2 regions of the Labrys sp. F242 genome follow, and region 1 is predicted to be linked to the other one. Evidence: riboswitches for the same ligand, from Rfam matches in the RefSeq annotation. Region 1 holds a riboswitch; the other holds the start of a gene.
What was found. A riboswitch is a leader RNA that binds a small molecule or an ion and turns the genes downstream of it on or off. The one in region 1 is predicted to bind cobalamin.
Positions count from the first base shown of each region.

Region 1 (7,216 bases):
CGGCGATCAGGTTGAGGAACTCGACCATGGCCTTTTCGGAATCGATCAGGCCCTCGTCCATGTTGATGTCGATGATCTGGGCGCCATTGGCGACCTGGTCGCGGGCGATGTCGAGTGCGGTCGCATAGTCGCCGGCGGTGATGAGCTTACGAAACTTGGCAGAGCCGGTGACGTTGGTGCGCTCGCCCACATTCACGAAGGGGATGGTCGCGTCGAGCGTGAAGGGCTCGAGCCCCGACAGCTTCATCTTGGGTTCGATCTCTGGAATCGGGCGCGGCGCGTGCCGGCCGACCGCTTCGGCGATGGCGCGGATATGCTCCGGCGTCGAGCCGCAGCAGCCGCCGACGATATTGACCAGGCCGTCGCGGGCAAAGCCCTCGATCTGCGCCGCCATCGCCTCTGGGCTCTCGTCATACTGGCCGAACTCGTTGGGCAGGCCGGCATTGGGATAGGCGCAGACGAAGGTATCCGCGACCGTGGAGATCTCGTCGAGATGCGCCCGCATCGCATTGGCGCCGAGCGCGCAGTTGAGGCCGATGGTGAAGGGACGGGCATGCCGCACCGAGTGCCAGAACGCCGTCGGCGTCTGCCCGCTGAGGGTGCGGCCTGAGAGATCCGTGATGGTGCCCGAGATCATCACGGGCAGGCGCACTTCCTTTTCGCCAAACACTTCCTCGCAGGCGAAGATGGCGGCCTTGGCGTTGAGCGTATCGAAAATGGTCTCGATCAGGATGATGTCGGCGCCGCCGTCGATGAGGCCGCGGATCTGCTCGGCATAGGCGATCCGGAGGTCATCGAAGCTGACGGCGCGATAGCCGGGATTGTTGACGTCCGGCGAGATGGAGGCGGTGCGATTGGTTGGGCCAAGCGCGCCGGCGACGAAGCGCCGGCGCCCGTCCTGCTGCTCTGCCTTGATTGCGGCTCGGCGGGCGAGGCGCGCACCGTCGCGATTGAGATCGTAGACCGCCTCCTGCATGCCGTAATCGGCCTGCGCGATCGAGGTGGAGGAAAAGGTGTTCGTCTCCAGGATGTCGGCCCCGGCCATGGCATAGGCGTAATGAATCGCCTCGATCGCGGCAGGCTGGGTGAGGGTGAGAAGGTCGTTGTTGCCCTTGAGATGGCAGTCGCAGCCGACGAAGCGCTCACCCCGGAAATGGTCCTCCTCGAAGCCGAGCCCCTGGATCTGCGTGCCCATCGCGCCGTCCAGGATCAGGATGCGCTCGCGCGCGGCGGCGGTAAGGGCGGCGAGGATCTCCGCGCCCCGATCGGTTGGGGCAGGCGCGGCGAACAGGGCTTCGACCGGAGCGCTCATCACAAGCTCCTATAACGGAATTACGATATCAAGATATCCTTATATGATAGCGTTGAGAAAAGAGAGGTCAAGGTGAACTATCCCGGAAGCGCCGGTTTTCTGTCTGATGATGCTGGGATGGGAGCGAGATACATGGAGGGGAAGAGGCGGACGAGACGTCCATAGGCGCTGGGTCAAGGCAGCGAGGCCTCAATTCTTTACCCTCCCCTGGAAGGGGAGGGTCGGCCTGGAAGGCCGGGGTGAGGTGATTATCCGCCTCGTTGCCGACAAAAGCGGCAGTTCTTGCGAAGAAGTTCACCCCACCCCGACACTATGGGTCGACCCTCCCCCTCCAGGGGAGGATATTATTGCGCTTTTCGCCTTGATCCCGCGCCTATGGATGTGTCGTCCGCCCTCTAACCTCTGCTATATCTGGCTGGCTTAGGCATCTGCCCGCAAACGCCGCCGGCCTCGTCGCCGACCGACATGATCGCGCACCTCGTCGAGCAGGCTGCTCAGATGCGGCAGCAGCGGATTGTCCGGGATCGAGGCCTCGAGCAGCAGGACTTTCAGATCGACGGCTTCCCTGGCCAGGTCCGCACCGTCTTCGCGGCTGAGGATCCAGGCCAGCATCAAGGTGCGGGCTCGCTCTTCTGGCAGTGTCGGACCTTCGTCCCGAGAAGCCTCCAGGATGGAGTGCACGATGGCGGCGTCGACGTCGACGGTGTTCTGCGCGGCAATCGTCATCTCAAGCCTCGATCTCGACACGGCCGAGCGGCCGGGTGCAGCAGGCCAGCACCAGGCCGGCGGCGATTTCCTCCTCGCGGATGCCGCCCTGGTGGGTCATGGCGGTCTCCCCCGACAGGCATTGTACCTTGCAGGTGCCGCACAGGCCCATTGTGCAACCGGTCGGAATGTTGAGGCCGGCGCCGCGGGCGAGCTGAAGAATGGTCTCGCGGCTGGAGGCCGGCACCTCGATGCCGGATCTGGTGAAGGCCACGCTGGCTTCGCCGGCAAGGGCTTCGTCCGCACCGATGTCCTCCATTGGAGTTTCGGCCGGCTGGAAGCTCTCTTCATGATAGCGGCGCATGTCGTAGCCATTGGCTTCGAGCATGTCCTTGACCGCTGCCATGAAAGGCGCGGGGCCGCAGCAGAACACTTCGCGCTCGCGAAAATCCGGTGCGATCAAGCGCAGGGCCGGAGCGTTGAGCCGACCCTGGAAGCCGGTCCAGGCTTCATGGGCCTCGGTCTCTTCCACGATCCAGGCGAGGCGGAGGCGCTGCATGCGTCCGGCCATGCGCTCCAACTCCTGGCGGAAGATGATCTCGCCCGGCCGGCGTGCGCAGTTGACGAAAGCGATATCGGTGGCGGCGCCGTGGTCTTCGGCAAAACGGGTCATCGACATCATCGGCGTGATGCCGGATCCGGCCGAGATGAAGAGGTATTTTTCTGCCGGATGACGAGAGAAGCTGAACTGGCCGAGCGGGCCGTAGGCCTTCAACCGCGTGCCGGGTTTGAGGTTGTCCAGCATCCAGCGCGTGCCGATGCTGGAGGCCTGCGCCTTGGCGGTGACGCTGATAGAAAGCGGGCGGGAAGGGCTCGACGACAGCGTATAAGTGCGCAGCACCGGCCCGGCCTCGGCCGGGATCTCCAGCGTGATGAACTGGCCGGGTTCGTAGCGGAACCAACCCTGTTCGGCGGCGCGGAAGGTGAAGGTCGCGACGTCGCGGCCCTCATGGATGATCGAAACGCATTCGAGCGCCTGGCTCTGATCGTTCCACGGCGGCGTTTCGTCGATATGCCTGAATTTTTGTGTGGCGATCGGCATGATGTCTGCCCTTGTATATGTCGGTTTCGCTAACACCCTCCCCTGGAGGGGGAGGGTCGACGCGAAGCGTCGGGGTGGGGTGATTTTCACCGGCTGCTGTGTTTCTCACCCCACCCCGTACTTCGTCCGACCCTCCCCCTCCAGGGGAGGGTGAAAAGGCGCTAGGCCACGCTGCGCAGGCGGACGCCGTCGTTACCCAGCGCCGCTTCCATGGCGTTGCGATACCACTCGACGAACTGCATAACGCCGCCCTCGTGTTCGGGGGCGTAGGGTCCGGGCGTGTAGAGGGGCGAAGAGACGCCGAGCTGGTTTTCCTCGACGATCTGGCGGTCCTGGTCGTTGGTCATCTGCCAGACATGGGTGAGTTCCTCGAGGTCGTAGTCGACCCCCTCGACCGCATCCTTGTGCACCAGCCATTTGGTGGTGACCTGGGTTTCCTTCGGCCCGATCGGAAGCACGCGGAAGCTCACGGCATGGTCGCCCAACACGTGGTTCCAGGTGGTGGGATAGTGGAAGAGCAGGAGGGCGCCGATATTGCCTTCTTCGATCGTCGGGCTGAGGGGGCGTTGCACCGCCGGTTTGCCCGACATCGTATAGCTGGCGGCATTGCGCAGCAGCGGCATGCGGGCCATGCGGAACTGGCCGTCACCGGAAATGCTGAAGGTGCTGGGCAGGCCGGCTTCCTCGCAACGCCGCCAATGCTGGCCGATGAGCGGATCCTTGTCGGCACCCTGGATACCCGTCACCGTCGGGGCTTCTGGGAAGGTACGGCAAAGCTCGGGATGATTACCCGCGCAGTGGTAGCACTCGCGGTTGTTCTCCCACACCAGCTTCCAATTGCCCTTTTCGACGATGGTGCTCTCGAAGGCCACCTTGGTGTTTTTCAGGCCATGCGGTGCCAGATAGGGCATGGCGCCGGCGCGGAAGGTCTCGAAATCGGGTGCCTCCTTGGCAAGGCAGATCCAGATATAGCCGGCCACGCTCTCGCAATGCACGGGCTTCAGCCCATATTGCGTGGCGTCGAAGCCGGGGCCCATGTCGCGGGCGAACAGCAGGCGCCCGTCGAGCTCGTAGGTCCACTGATGATAGGGGCAGACCAGCTTGGCGACGCTGCCGCGCTCGGCCGCGCAGAGCCGTGATCCCCGGTGCCGGCAGGAATTGTGAAAGGCGCGGATGGCGCCGTCACCGGAGCGCAGCACGATCACCGGATAGTCGCCGACCTGGAGAGTGAAATAGCTGCCCGGCTTGCCGAGCTCGCAATCATGGCCCGCGAACAGCCATTCACGGTACCAGATATTCTCCATATCCAGCCGGAAGTACTCCGGGTCTGTGTAGAATTTGCCCTCGAGCGTGGTGCCCGGTTGATGGGTCCGGAGGCGGCCCAGCATGTCCTGATGCGCTGTCATGTCAAAATCCCGCGTGACAACCAATGCGTTGACTTGGCAGCGGGATGGGAAAGCGGCTCGGTGATCTGCGCCGGTGAAAAGGCGCAGCCAAACCTCCTCCCGGAACGCCCACCGCGTCCGTCGGTTTTCTTCGTGGCTGGTTTCCGGGCTCAGGAGCGGCCTTCCGGCCCGATCGCGACGCCTTCCCAGGTCTTCCCGACCCAGTGGCACTTGCCGCGATCTTCTCCTCTACCGTTGCGGGGGCAGCGCCGGATTTGGACCGGCTTCCCAATTCTCCGGCCCGCCTTGGGGGCGAACCGGCACCTCGAATGAGGATTAGAATACATCGAGTCGGCGCACCGACTAGAGGCGATGCGACGGATGATGGTGTGTTCAGGACATTGTCATCGAGAGCTTGAGGACGGAAGGTCGGGAAGGAGACATTGAATGTCCATCATTCCCCGCGTGGCGGGGGATGATGGAGCAACCTGTCCCACTCCTTTCGAGATGTTGGGATCTGAAATCTGGATGAGGGGCCATGATTCCCCATCCCAGCTTTCCTCCGATTTGTTCCGAAGACCTCGAAAGCGTGCCTTCAATCCCAGCTCAGCGCGCCACCGTTCTGATATTCGATGACACGCGTCTCGAAGAAGTTCTTCTCCTTCTTCAGGTCCATCGCCTCACTCATCCAGGGGAAGGGGTTCTCCACGTCCGGGAATACCGGCATGAGCCCGAGCTGGGCGCAGCGCCTGTTGGCGATGAAATGCATGTATTGTTCGCAGGACACCGCGTTGAGGCCGAGGAAGCCGCGCGGCATGGTGTCCCGGCCATAGGCGGCCTCCAGTTCAGCGGCTTCGCGGATCATCTGCTGGAGATCGGCTTGGAAGGTCAGCGTCCACAGATGCGGGTTCTCGATCTTGATCTGGTTGATCACGTCGATGCCGAAGTTCAGATGGATGCTCTCGTCGCGCAGGATGTACTGATACTGCTCGGCGATCCCCACCATCTTGTTGCGCCGGCCGAGCGAGAGGATCTGGGCAAAGCCGGTATAGAACCACATGCCCTCGAAGATGACGTAGAAGGCGACGAGATCGCGCAGGAAGGCCTGGTCGGCGTCCGGCGTGCCGGTCTTGAAATCGGGATCGTCGAGATGCTGGGTATGCTTGAGCGCCCAGGCCGCCTTGTCGGTGATCGAGGGGATCTCGCGATACATGTTGAAGAGTTCGCCCTCGTCGAGCCCGAGGCTCTCGACGATATATTGGAAGGTGTGAGTATGTACGGCCTCCTCGAAACCCTGACGCAACAAATATTGCCGGCACTCAGGATTGGTGAGGTGGCGGTAGATCGCCAGGACGATATTGTTGGCGACCAGGCTCTCGGAGGCGGCGAAGAAGCCGAGATTGCGCTTGAGCATGCGCCGCTCGTCCTGTGTCAGGCCGTCCTTGGACTTCCACAGCGCGATGTCCGCCTGCATCGATACCTCGGTCGGCATCCAATGGTTGTTGCAGCCGGCGAGATATTTCTCCCAGGCCCATTTGTATTTGAGCGGCAGGAGCTGGTTTACGTCGGCGCGGGCATTGATCATCCGTTTCTCGTCGACCGTGACACGGCCGCCCTTGCGGTCGATCGCGCCGAGGCCGGTCGCATCCGCCGTGCTCTGTGGCAGGGGAAGCTGGGCTGCGGGCGAGGTGGGTTCGGACCAGTCGAGCATCGTCATCGTTTTCTTATCCTCAGAGCGTTTTCCAGAAAAGTTGATAGACTTTTCGCTTAAGAAAACGCGTCAAAACAAAGAGTTGGAGAGCAAGGCGCGAAAGGGAAAAATCGCACCTCGTTCTCGGCTCACTGGCACGCTTCGCAGTCGGGGTCGTGGATGGAGCAGGCCTTGCCCCACGCTTCCGACTGCAGTGTTTCCGGCTGAGTCTCGATCAGGATCGGCGCGGCCGCGTGCGGCACCGTGGCAGAGACGGCGTTGAGCTTGCCGTCGGTGCCCTTCAGCGTCGATTTCTCGACATGGGTGGCCGACTGCGAGCGCAGGTAATAGGTCGTCTTCAGGCCACGCTTCCAGGCCAGGCGGTAGAGCGTATCGAGCTTCTTGCCGGAGGGATTGGCGATATAGAGGTTGAGCGACTGGGCCTGGTCGATCCACTTCTGCCGACGCGCCGCGGCTTCGATCAGCCAGGCGGTGTCGATCTCGAAAGCGGTGGCGTAAAGCGCTTTCAGCTCTTCGGGGATGCGATCGATCTGGCCGAGAGAGCCGTCGAAATATTTGAGATCGGAGATCATGACCTCGTCCCACAAGCCCCGTGCCTTGAGATCGTGGACCAGGGCCGAGGTCACCACTGTGAAATCGCCCGACATGTTCGATTTCACGAAGAGGTTCTGATAGGCCGGCTCGATTGACTGGGACACGCCGCAGATGTTGGAGATCGTCGCCGTCGGCGCGATCGCCATGGTGTTGGAATTGCGCATGCCGACGGTCTTCACCCGCTCGCGCAGGGCGTCCCAGGGCACGGTCGTGCCGGTATCGAAGGCCGCGTTGTCGCGCGTCTCGGCCAGCAGGCCGACCGAGTCGATCGGCAGGACGCCCTGCGACCACAGCGAGCCATCGAAACTGGGGTAGCGACCACGCTCGGCCGCCAGGTCTGTTGAGGCCGAGATGGCATGGAAGGACACGGCTTCCATGCTCTCGTCGGCAAAGCACACGGCGGCTTC
Region 1 is NZ_JBVASG010000001.1:1,328,294-1,335,509, forward strand. Features, by position in the region: gene metH (methionine synthase) at 1-1,312, opposite strand, end outside; gene ACZYTC_RS06170 (hypothetical protein) at 1,733-2,038, opposite strand; gene ACZYTC_RS06175 (FAD-binding oxidoreductase) at 2,040-3,119, opposite strand; gene ACZYTC_RS06180 (aromatic ring-hydroxylating oxygenase subunit alpha) at 3,281-4,525, opposite strand; cobalamin riboswitch at 4,643-4,847, opposite strand; gene ACZYTC_RS06185 (ribonucleotide-diphosphate reductase subunit beta) at 5,100-6,215, opposite strand; gene ACZYTC_RS06190 (ribonucleoside-diphosphate reductase subunit alpha) at 6,344-7,216, opposite strand, start outside.

Region 2 (7,216 bases), 1.2 Mb from region 1:
GCGTTGCCGCGAGTGCTCCGGGTAGGGCGAGAGGGGCATCGACCGTGCGCCAATTGGCGTCGCGCCGGGCCTGGTGCTCGCCGATACGGGCCCGCATCTCGTCGTCGAAGGCCTCGGCGGTGGCGATATAGGTCCAGGGGGCGGGATGGGCCGATATCAGGTTCTCCGCATGCCGGCTCTTGCCGGAACGCGCGCCGCCGAGGACCAGGGTGAGTCGAGGCTGGGACATGGAGCCTTCCTGCCGGGTCTTGGGCAGGAAGGCAAGTGGAGCGCGGACTTCCAGTCCGCATCTTCCTCTACCGCAAGCGCCAGGTTTCCAAGATGCGGACTGGAAGTCCGCGCTCCGAACAAGCTCACACCGGTCCCCATTTCAGGTCGGTGTTCCTGACCGGCAGGCTGCGGATGCGCTTGCCGGTAGCGGCGAAGATCGCATTGCAGACCGCCGGGGCGATCGGCGGCGTGCCGGGCTCACCGATCCCGCCCCATTTCTTGCCGCCGCTGAGCACGAGGTGGGTCTCGATGACAGGCGTATCGGCAAGGCGGGCGACCTGGTAGTCGTCGAAATTGCCCTGCACCACCGCGCCCTTCTCGATGGTGATCTCGCCGAACAGGGCGGCCGAGAGGCCATAGATCACCGCGCTCTCGATCTGCATCTCCACGGTGAGCGGATTGACGACATGGCCGCAATCGACGGCTGCCACCACGCGCTGAACCTTCACCTCACCCTGCGGGCTGACGGCGAGTTCGACGACCTCGCCGACGATGGTGCCGAAGGATTCATGGATGGCGATGCCGCGCCCCTGGCCCTTGGGCAGCGGCTTGCCCCAATCGCTCTTCTGAGCCAGCGTATCGAGCACGGCGAGAAAATCAGGCTTGCCCTCGAGGAGCTTGCGCCTGAAGCGATACGGATCCTGGCCGGCGGCCAGCGCGAGTTCGTCGATGAAGCTCTCCAGGGCGAAGGCATTCTGCGACGAGCCGACCGAACGCCAGAACATCACCGGCACATGGGTGTTCTTGAGGATGCAGTCGACCTGGGCCGCGCCGGAGCGGTAGGGCATGTTGGCAAGGCCCTCGACCGCGGAAGGTTCGACCCCGTTCTCCACCTTGCCCCAGCCGAGCGAACGCTGGATGGAACCCACGGCTGTGCGGACATGGATTGCGGCCGGCAGGCCGTCGTCACCGAGGGACGCCTGGAAGCGGATGGCGGCCTGCGGGCGATAGCGGTCGTGGCGCATGTCCTCCTCGCGCGTCCACACCAGCTTGACCGGCTTGCCCACCGCCTTCGACACCGTCACGGCCTGCACGAGTTCGTCGTTGACGGCGCGCCGGCCGAAGCCGCCGCCGAGGAAACAATTGTGAATCTCCACCTCGGAGGGCGCGACACCGGCCGCCTTGGCGGCGAGCTGGAGCGCCATGTCGGGATTCTGCGTGCCCATCCAGACCTCGACCTTGCCGTCATGGACATGGGCGGTGCAGTTGAGCGGTTCCATCGGCGCATGGGCCAGATGCGGCGCCTGGTAGAGGGCGTCGACACGCTTGCCGCGAGCGAGGGCGGCGTCGACATCGCCTTCCTTGCGCGCCGTGACGGCGGGGCCGTCGAGGGCTGCGACATAGTCGGCATCGAAACCCTTGCTGTCCGTATCGGCGGCCGAGCCTTCTTCCCATATCACGGGCAAGGCGAGTGCCGCTTCCTTGGCGCGCCAGAACCGGTCGGCCACCACGGCGAGGCCGCCCTCGATCGGCACCACCGCCAGGATGCCGCGGCGCCCCTTGATGGCGGCTTCGTCATGGGATTTCACGCGGCCGCCGAAGACGGGACAGGTCACCACGGCGGCATAGACCATGTCAGGCAGGCGGATATCGATGCCGAATTGCGCCGCCCCCGTCAGCTTGGGCGGCGTATCCAGACGCGCCAGCGGCTTGCCGATCAGCGTGAACTGTTCGGGCGTCTTGATGGCCGGCTCCCTCGTCAGCGTGACCTTGGCAGCCTCGCCGGCCAGCTCGCCAAAGCGCAGGCTGCGATTGCTGGCCTGATGCAGCACCTTGCCGGCATCGACGCTGCAGCTTTCGGCCGCCACCTGCCAGCGCGAGGCAGCAGCCTGCACCAGCCTTTCGCGGGCATTGGCGCCGGCTGCCTGCAGGAATTCGCGCGAGCGGCGCACGGCGCCCGAACCACCGGTACCCATGCGCTTGTAGACGGTGTTCTCGCGCAAATTCCGGTTGGCCGAGGCATATTCGGGCTTCACCTTGGCCCAGTCGCAACCAAGTTCCTCGGCGACGATCATCGGCAGGGCCGTGAAGATGCCTTCGCCCATTTCCGATTGCGCCACGCGGATGATCACGGTGTCGTCGGGCTCGATCAGGATCCAGGCATTGATCTCGCCGTCGGTGGAAGCACCGCCCCAGGGTTGGTCGGCGATATCAAGGGCCTGTGATGCAGCGGGGATGAGCCCGCCGATCATCAGGCCGCCGGCGGCAGAGAGGCCGATGGCGAGAAAGCTGCGCCGGCTCAGCGCGGTGGGCGTGCGGTCGATTGCGTTCATGGCCTCATCCCTTCATCAGTTCGGCGGCGCGATGGATGGCGGCGCGAATGCGCGGATAGGTGCCGCAACGGCAGATATTGGTGATGCCGTTGTCGATATCCGCGTCGGTAGGGGTGGGCGTATCCTTCAGGAAGGCGACGGCGGCCATGATCTGGCCCGACTGGCAATAGCCGCATTGCGGCACGTCCTCGGCGAGCCAGGCCTGCTGGACCGGATGCTTGCCGTCCGCCGACAGGCCTTCGATCGTGGTGATGGTGGCGCCGTCGACGTCACCGATCTGGGTCTGGCAGGAACGGATGGCGGCGCCGTTCACATGGACGGTGCAGGCGCCGCATTGGGCGATGCCGCAGCCGAACTTGGTGCCGGTGAGGCCGAGTTCATCGCGCAGGACCCAGAGCAGAGGGGTCTCGGGCTCGATGTCGAGCCGGTGGACGGTCGAATTGACGGTGATGGCAACCATGGGCAGGCCTTCCAGCGGCTGATGCCGGGCAGAAGTGCCGGGCCCATCGGCGTCGGCCTTCTGGTGGGCGATTGCGGGAAGGCAGAATTGTGGCGGCAATCATGGCGGCGGGGTGACGGGTAACGCAGACGTGAGAGTTTGTGCAGTCTGGAAACGGTCGAGAAATGCGGCCGCCAGTTGCGAAGGGCCCCCCGGCCTATTGCTTGAACCAGATCCGGCTGTAGCCGAGCGCGTCGCCGGCGATGGCGACGAGGACGCCGACCGATACGAGGATGAGGCCGATCATGAAGGTGCGCACGATGCGGCGATAGACTGGCGCCTCCAGTGATTTGACCGAGAGCATGCCGGCCAGCGCCCAGACTTGGAAGATGATGCCGCCCCCGATGAGAAAGACGGCGGCCAGGTCTTCCGGGATCCAGGTTCCTGGCTGCGATGCCCAGTTGTTGAGAAAGCCCAGCGAGAAGGCGAGCACGACGCCGATGGCCGTCACCGAACCGCCGCGGAAGATGACGTCGATCTTCTGCGGCTCGGATGACGGTATCGGCGGCAGCTTCTCTTCGGGCATGGCAACCTCGTTGGTGTGGCGACGTCGCCGCCCTTTATGCCGGATTTTGCGCGTGCTTTGGAAGCGGGAACATTGACAAGCCCGTCCGCACACCCCTTATGTCAGCCACGATCGGTCTCTCGTTATGAGAGAAGAGGGAATGCGGTGCGGATGAAGAGCAGCCAGTCGATGGCTGCCTTGGATGCCAAAGCCGCGGCTGCCCCCGCAACTGTAAGCGGCGAGCGCCCCGCCTCGAGGCCACTGGGTAACCGGGAAGGCGGCGGGGGGCGATGAGCTGCGAGCCAGGAGACCTGCCGTTCGCAACCTTGTCATCGGTCCGGGCGGGGCGCCTCGGAGGCCGGTTCCGTTTTCCCGGACGATCGTCGGCCTCGCCGTCGGTCCCGCGCCCTCCATCCGCTTCGGCGGCGATGAACAGGGCCGATGCCACAAACACCTCTTCCAGTTCGGCTGCTCGTCTGCGTGACCTGCAGGCGCGAGGGCGACGATCCCGACGCGCCGCGCCAGGGGGCACGGCTGCGCGATGCGCTCGCCGGCATGCTGCCTGAAGGCGTCGAGTTGCAGCGGGTCGAATGTCTGGGCAATTGCAAGCGTTCCTGCACGGTGGCGCTCACGGCCGAAGGTACCTGGACCTATGTCTTCGGTGATCTCAGTGCCGAGAGCGGCCCCGACGTCCTCACCGGCGTCAGCCTGCTGGCCCATTCCACCGACGGCCTGATGCCCTGGCGCGGCCGTCCTGAAGTCTTCAAGCGCAGCATGATCGCGCGCATTCCACCCATGCCAACTCTCAAGGACGCCGCCGAATGAACGCGCACACCAAAGTTCCCTGCACCATCGTCACCGGCTTTCTCGGAGCCGGCAAGACAACGCTGATCCGCAATCTGCTGGCCACCGCCAATGGCCGCAGGCTGGCGCTGATCGTCAACGAGTTCGGCGATGTCGGCGTCGACGGCGATATCCTGAAGTCCTGCGGCATCGAGAGCTGCCCGGAAGACGCCATCGTCGAACTCGCCAATGGCTGCATCTGCTGCACCGTGGCGGATGATTTCGTGCCGGCGCTGGAAATGTTGCTGTCGCGCCCCAACCCGCCCGAGCATATCGTGATCGAGACCTCTGGCCTCGCTCTGCCCAAGCCGCTGGTCAAGGCCTTCAACTGGCCGGCGATCCGTTCGCGTGTCACCGTCGACGGCGTCATCGCCGTGGTCGACGGCGCCGCGGTTGCGGCCGGACGCTTTGCCGATGATCCGGAAGAGCTCAAGCGCCAGGCCGAGGGCGACGCCTCCCTCGACCACGACAATCCGCTCGAGGAGGTCTATGAGGACCAGCTCCTCTGCGCCGACCTCGTCGTGCTCAACAAGGCCGATCTCCTTTCCGCCGGCGAAGCCGACAGCGTGGAGAAGGACATCGAGAAGACGGTGCCGCGCGCCGTCAAGGTGGTGCGCACCTCCGAGGGCCGCATCGATGCCGCCGTGCTGCTCGGCCTCGGGGCCGCGGCCGAGAACGATCTGGAGGCGCGTCCCTCCCACCACGACCACGAGGCCGAGCACGACCACGACGACTTCGATACCTTCATCGTCGACCTGCCCGCCATTCTCGATGCCGAGGCCCTGGTGGACAAGCTGAAGGCGGCGGCCGAGGAACATGATATCCTGCGCATCAAGGGCTTCGTCGCTGTCGACGGCAAGCCGATGCGCCTCTTGGTCCAGGGCGTCGGCGCCCGTTTCTCGCAGCATTTCGACCGCGCCTGGGCGCCGGAGGAAACCCGTTCGAGCCGCCTCGTCATCATCGGCGAGAAGGGTATCGACCAGGCCGGCATCCGCAAGACGCTGGAGGGCTGATGCATCTGCTGCCGGCCGATACGCGTTCGCTCGACGCCAGCGAGGCCGCCATCGATCTGGGTCAGGCACCCGGCGCGATCGTGTTCGCCTCGCTGACCGATAGCGACCTCGCTCTGGCGGCCGCTTCCGGCCTTGACGATTTGCGCCTGGCGCCGTTGCAGAAGCTGCGCCATCCGATGTCTGTTGACCTCTATATCGAGAAGACTGCTCGCCATGCCAGGGTGATCGTGGTGCGCCTGCTCGGCGGACTCGATTATTGGCGCTATGGCGCGGAGGAACTGGCCGCGACGGCACGCAACAATGGCATTGCGCTCGCCTTGATTCCCGGTGACGATAGGCCCGATGGACGCCTGTCCCAGCTCTCCACCGTGCCCCAGGATGCCCTGGACCGGCTCGCGCATTACTGGCGTGAAGGCGGCCCGCAAAATGCCCATGCCTCGCTGCTTTATGCCGCAAGGCTGGGCGGTTTCGATTTCGGCGAGCCGGAAGCACCGGTCGCCGTGCTGAAATATGGGGTGTTCCTTGGAGCGCAGGCGTCCTCGCCTCGACCCTCCCCATCGAGGAGAGGGTATGGGCGCGCTGTCATCCTCTTCTATCGCTCCATCCTGCTCTCAGCCGACACTGCTCCCATCGAGGCCTTGACGCTGGCCCTCGGTGCCGAGGGCCTCGCCGTATCCGCCCTCTATGTCGGTTCGCTCAAGGATGGGGAAACGGCGGCATGGGTGCGCCGGCAGCTTGAGGACCTTCAGCCCCGGGTGATCCTCAATGCCACTGCCTTCTCGGCCCTGGCCGACGACGGTGCTTCGCCGCTGGACGTGGCCGGCTGCCCCGTCCTGCAGGTGATCACCTCCTCCTCGGCGCAGGAGGCCTGGGAAGCCTCGACCCGCGGGCTGTCGGCCAGCGACCTTGCCATGCATGTCGCCTTGCCGGAACTCGATGGCCGCCTTTCGGCTGGCGTGATCTCCTTCAAGGCCGAACGCGAGGAGGGCACCTTCAGCCGTCTCGCCCATGCTCCCCATCACGAGCGCATCGCCGCCGTGGCCGCCAAGGCCGCCGCCTGGGCCCGTCTCGCCGCCAAGGCGCGGACGGAGCGCAGGCTCGGCCTGATCCTCTCGAACTATCCGGGTGCAGACGGCCGTCTCGCCCATGCCGTTGGCCTCGATGCGCCCGCCTCGGCCCTGGCGATCCTGGAGCGGCTTCGCGACGAGGGGTATGTAGTTGGTGATCTGCCACAAAGCGGTGCCGATCTGCTGGAGCGGTTGGGCCGATCTCTTCCTGGGATTGCAAGCCTCGAGCCTGCCCTCGGAAACACGGCCGATAAGAGCACGCCGGAAGCCTCCGATCCCAGGGAGCTTTCCCTCCCGCTCGCGGTTTACCGGAGTTGGCTCGACACCCTTCCCGTTACCCTCCGGGACAAGCTCGCGGCCCAGTGGGGCGATCCATCAGCCGATCCGCTTTGCCTCGACGGCGCCTTCCGCTTTGCGGGCCATCTCTGCGGCCATGTCGCGGTGGCAGTGCAGCCCGATCGCGGCTCGGCCCTTGACCGCAAGGGCGACCACCATTCGCCCGATCTGCCGCCGCGCCATGCCTATCTCGCCTTCTATCTGTGGTTGCGCCAGGCTTTCGGCATCGACGCGATGATCCATCTCGGCACGCATGGCACGCTCGAATGGCTGCCAGGCAAGGCGGCGGCCCTATCTGCCCAGTGCTTTCCTGAACTGGCTGCAGGGTCCGTGCCGGTGCTCTATCCCTTCATCGTCAACAATCCCGGCGAGGCGGCACAGGCCAAGCGCAGGCTCGGCGCCGTCACCAT
Region 2 is NZ_JBVASG010000001.1:106,445-113,660, forward strand. Features, by position in the region: gene cobU (bifunctional adenosylcobinamide kinase/adenosylcobinamide-phosphate guanylyltransferase) at 1-229, opposite strand, end outside; gene ACZYTC_RS00520 (xanthine dehydrogenase family protein molybdopterin-binding subunit) at 354-2,543, opposite strand; gene ACZYTC_RS00525 ((2Fe-2S)-binding protein) at 2,548-3,003, opposite strand; gene ACZYTC_RS00530 (hypothetical protein) at 3,200-3,568, opposite strand; cobalamin riboswitch at 3,664-3,880, shown strand; gene ACZYTC_RS00535 (DUF1636 family protein) at 3,989-4,372, shown strand; gene cobW (cobalamin biosynthesis protein CobW) at 4,369-5,403, shown strand; gene cobN (cobaltochelatase subunit CobN) at 5,403-7,216, shown strand, end outside.
Region 2: linked by a shared signal. The riboswitch ahead of ACZYTC_RS00535 (DUF1636 family protein) and the one ahead of ACZYTC_RS06180 (aromatic ring-hydroxylating oxygenase subunit alpha) in region 1 are both predicted to bind cobalamin.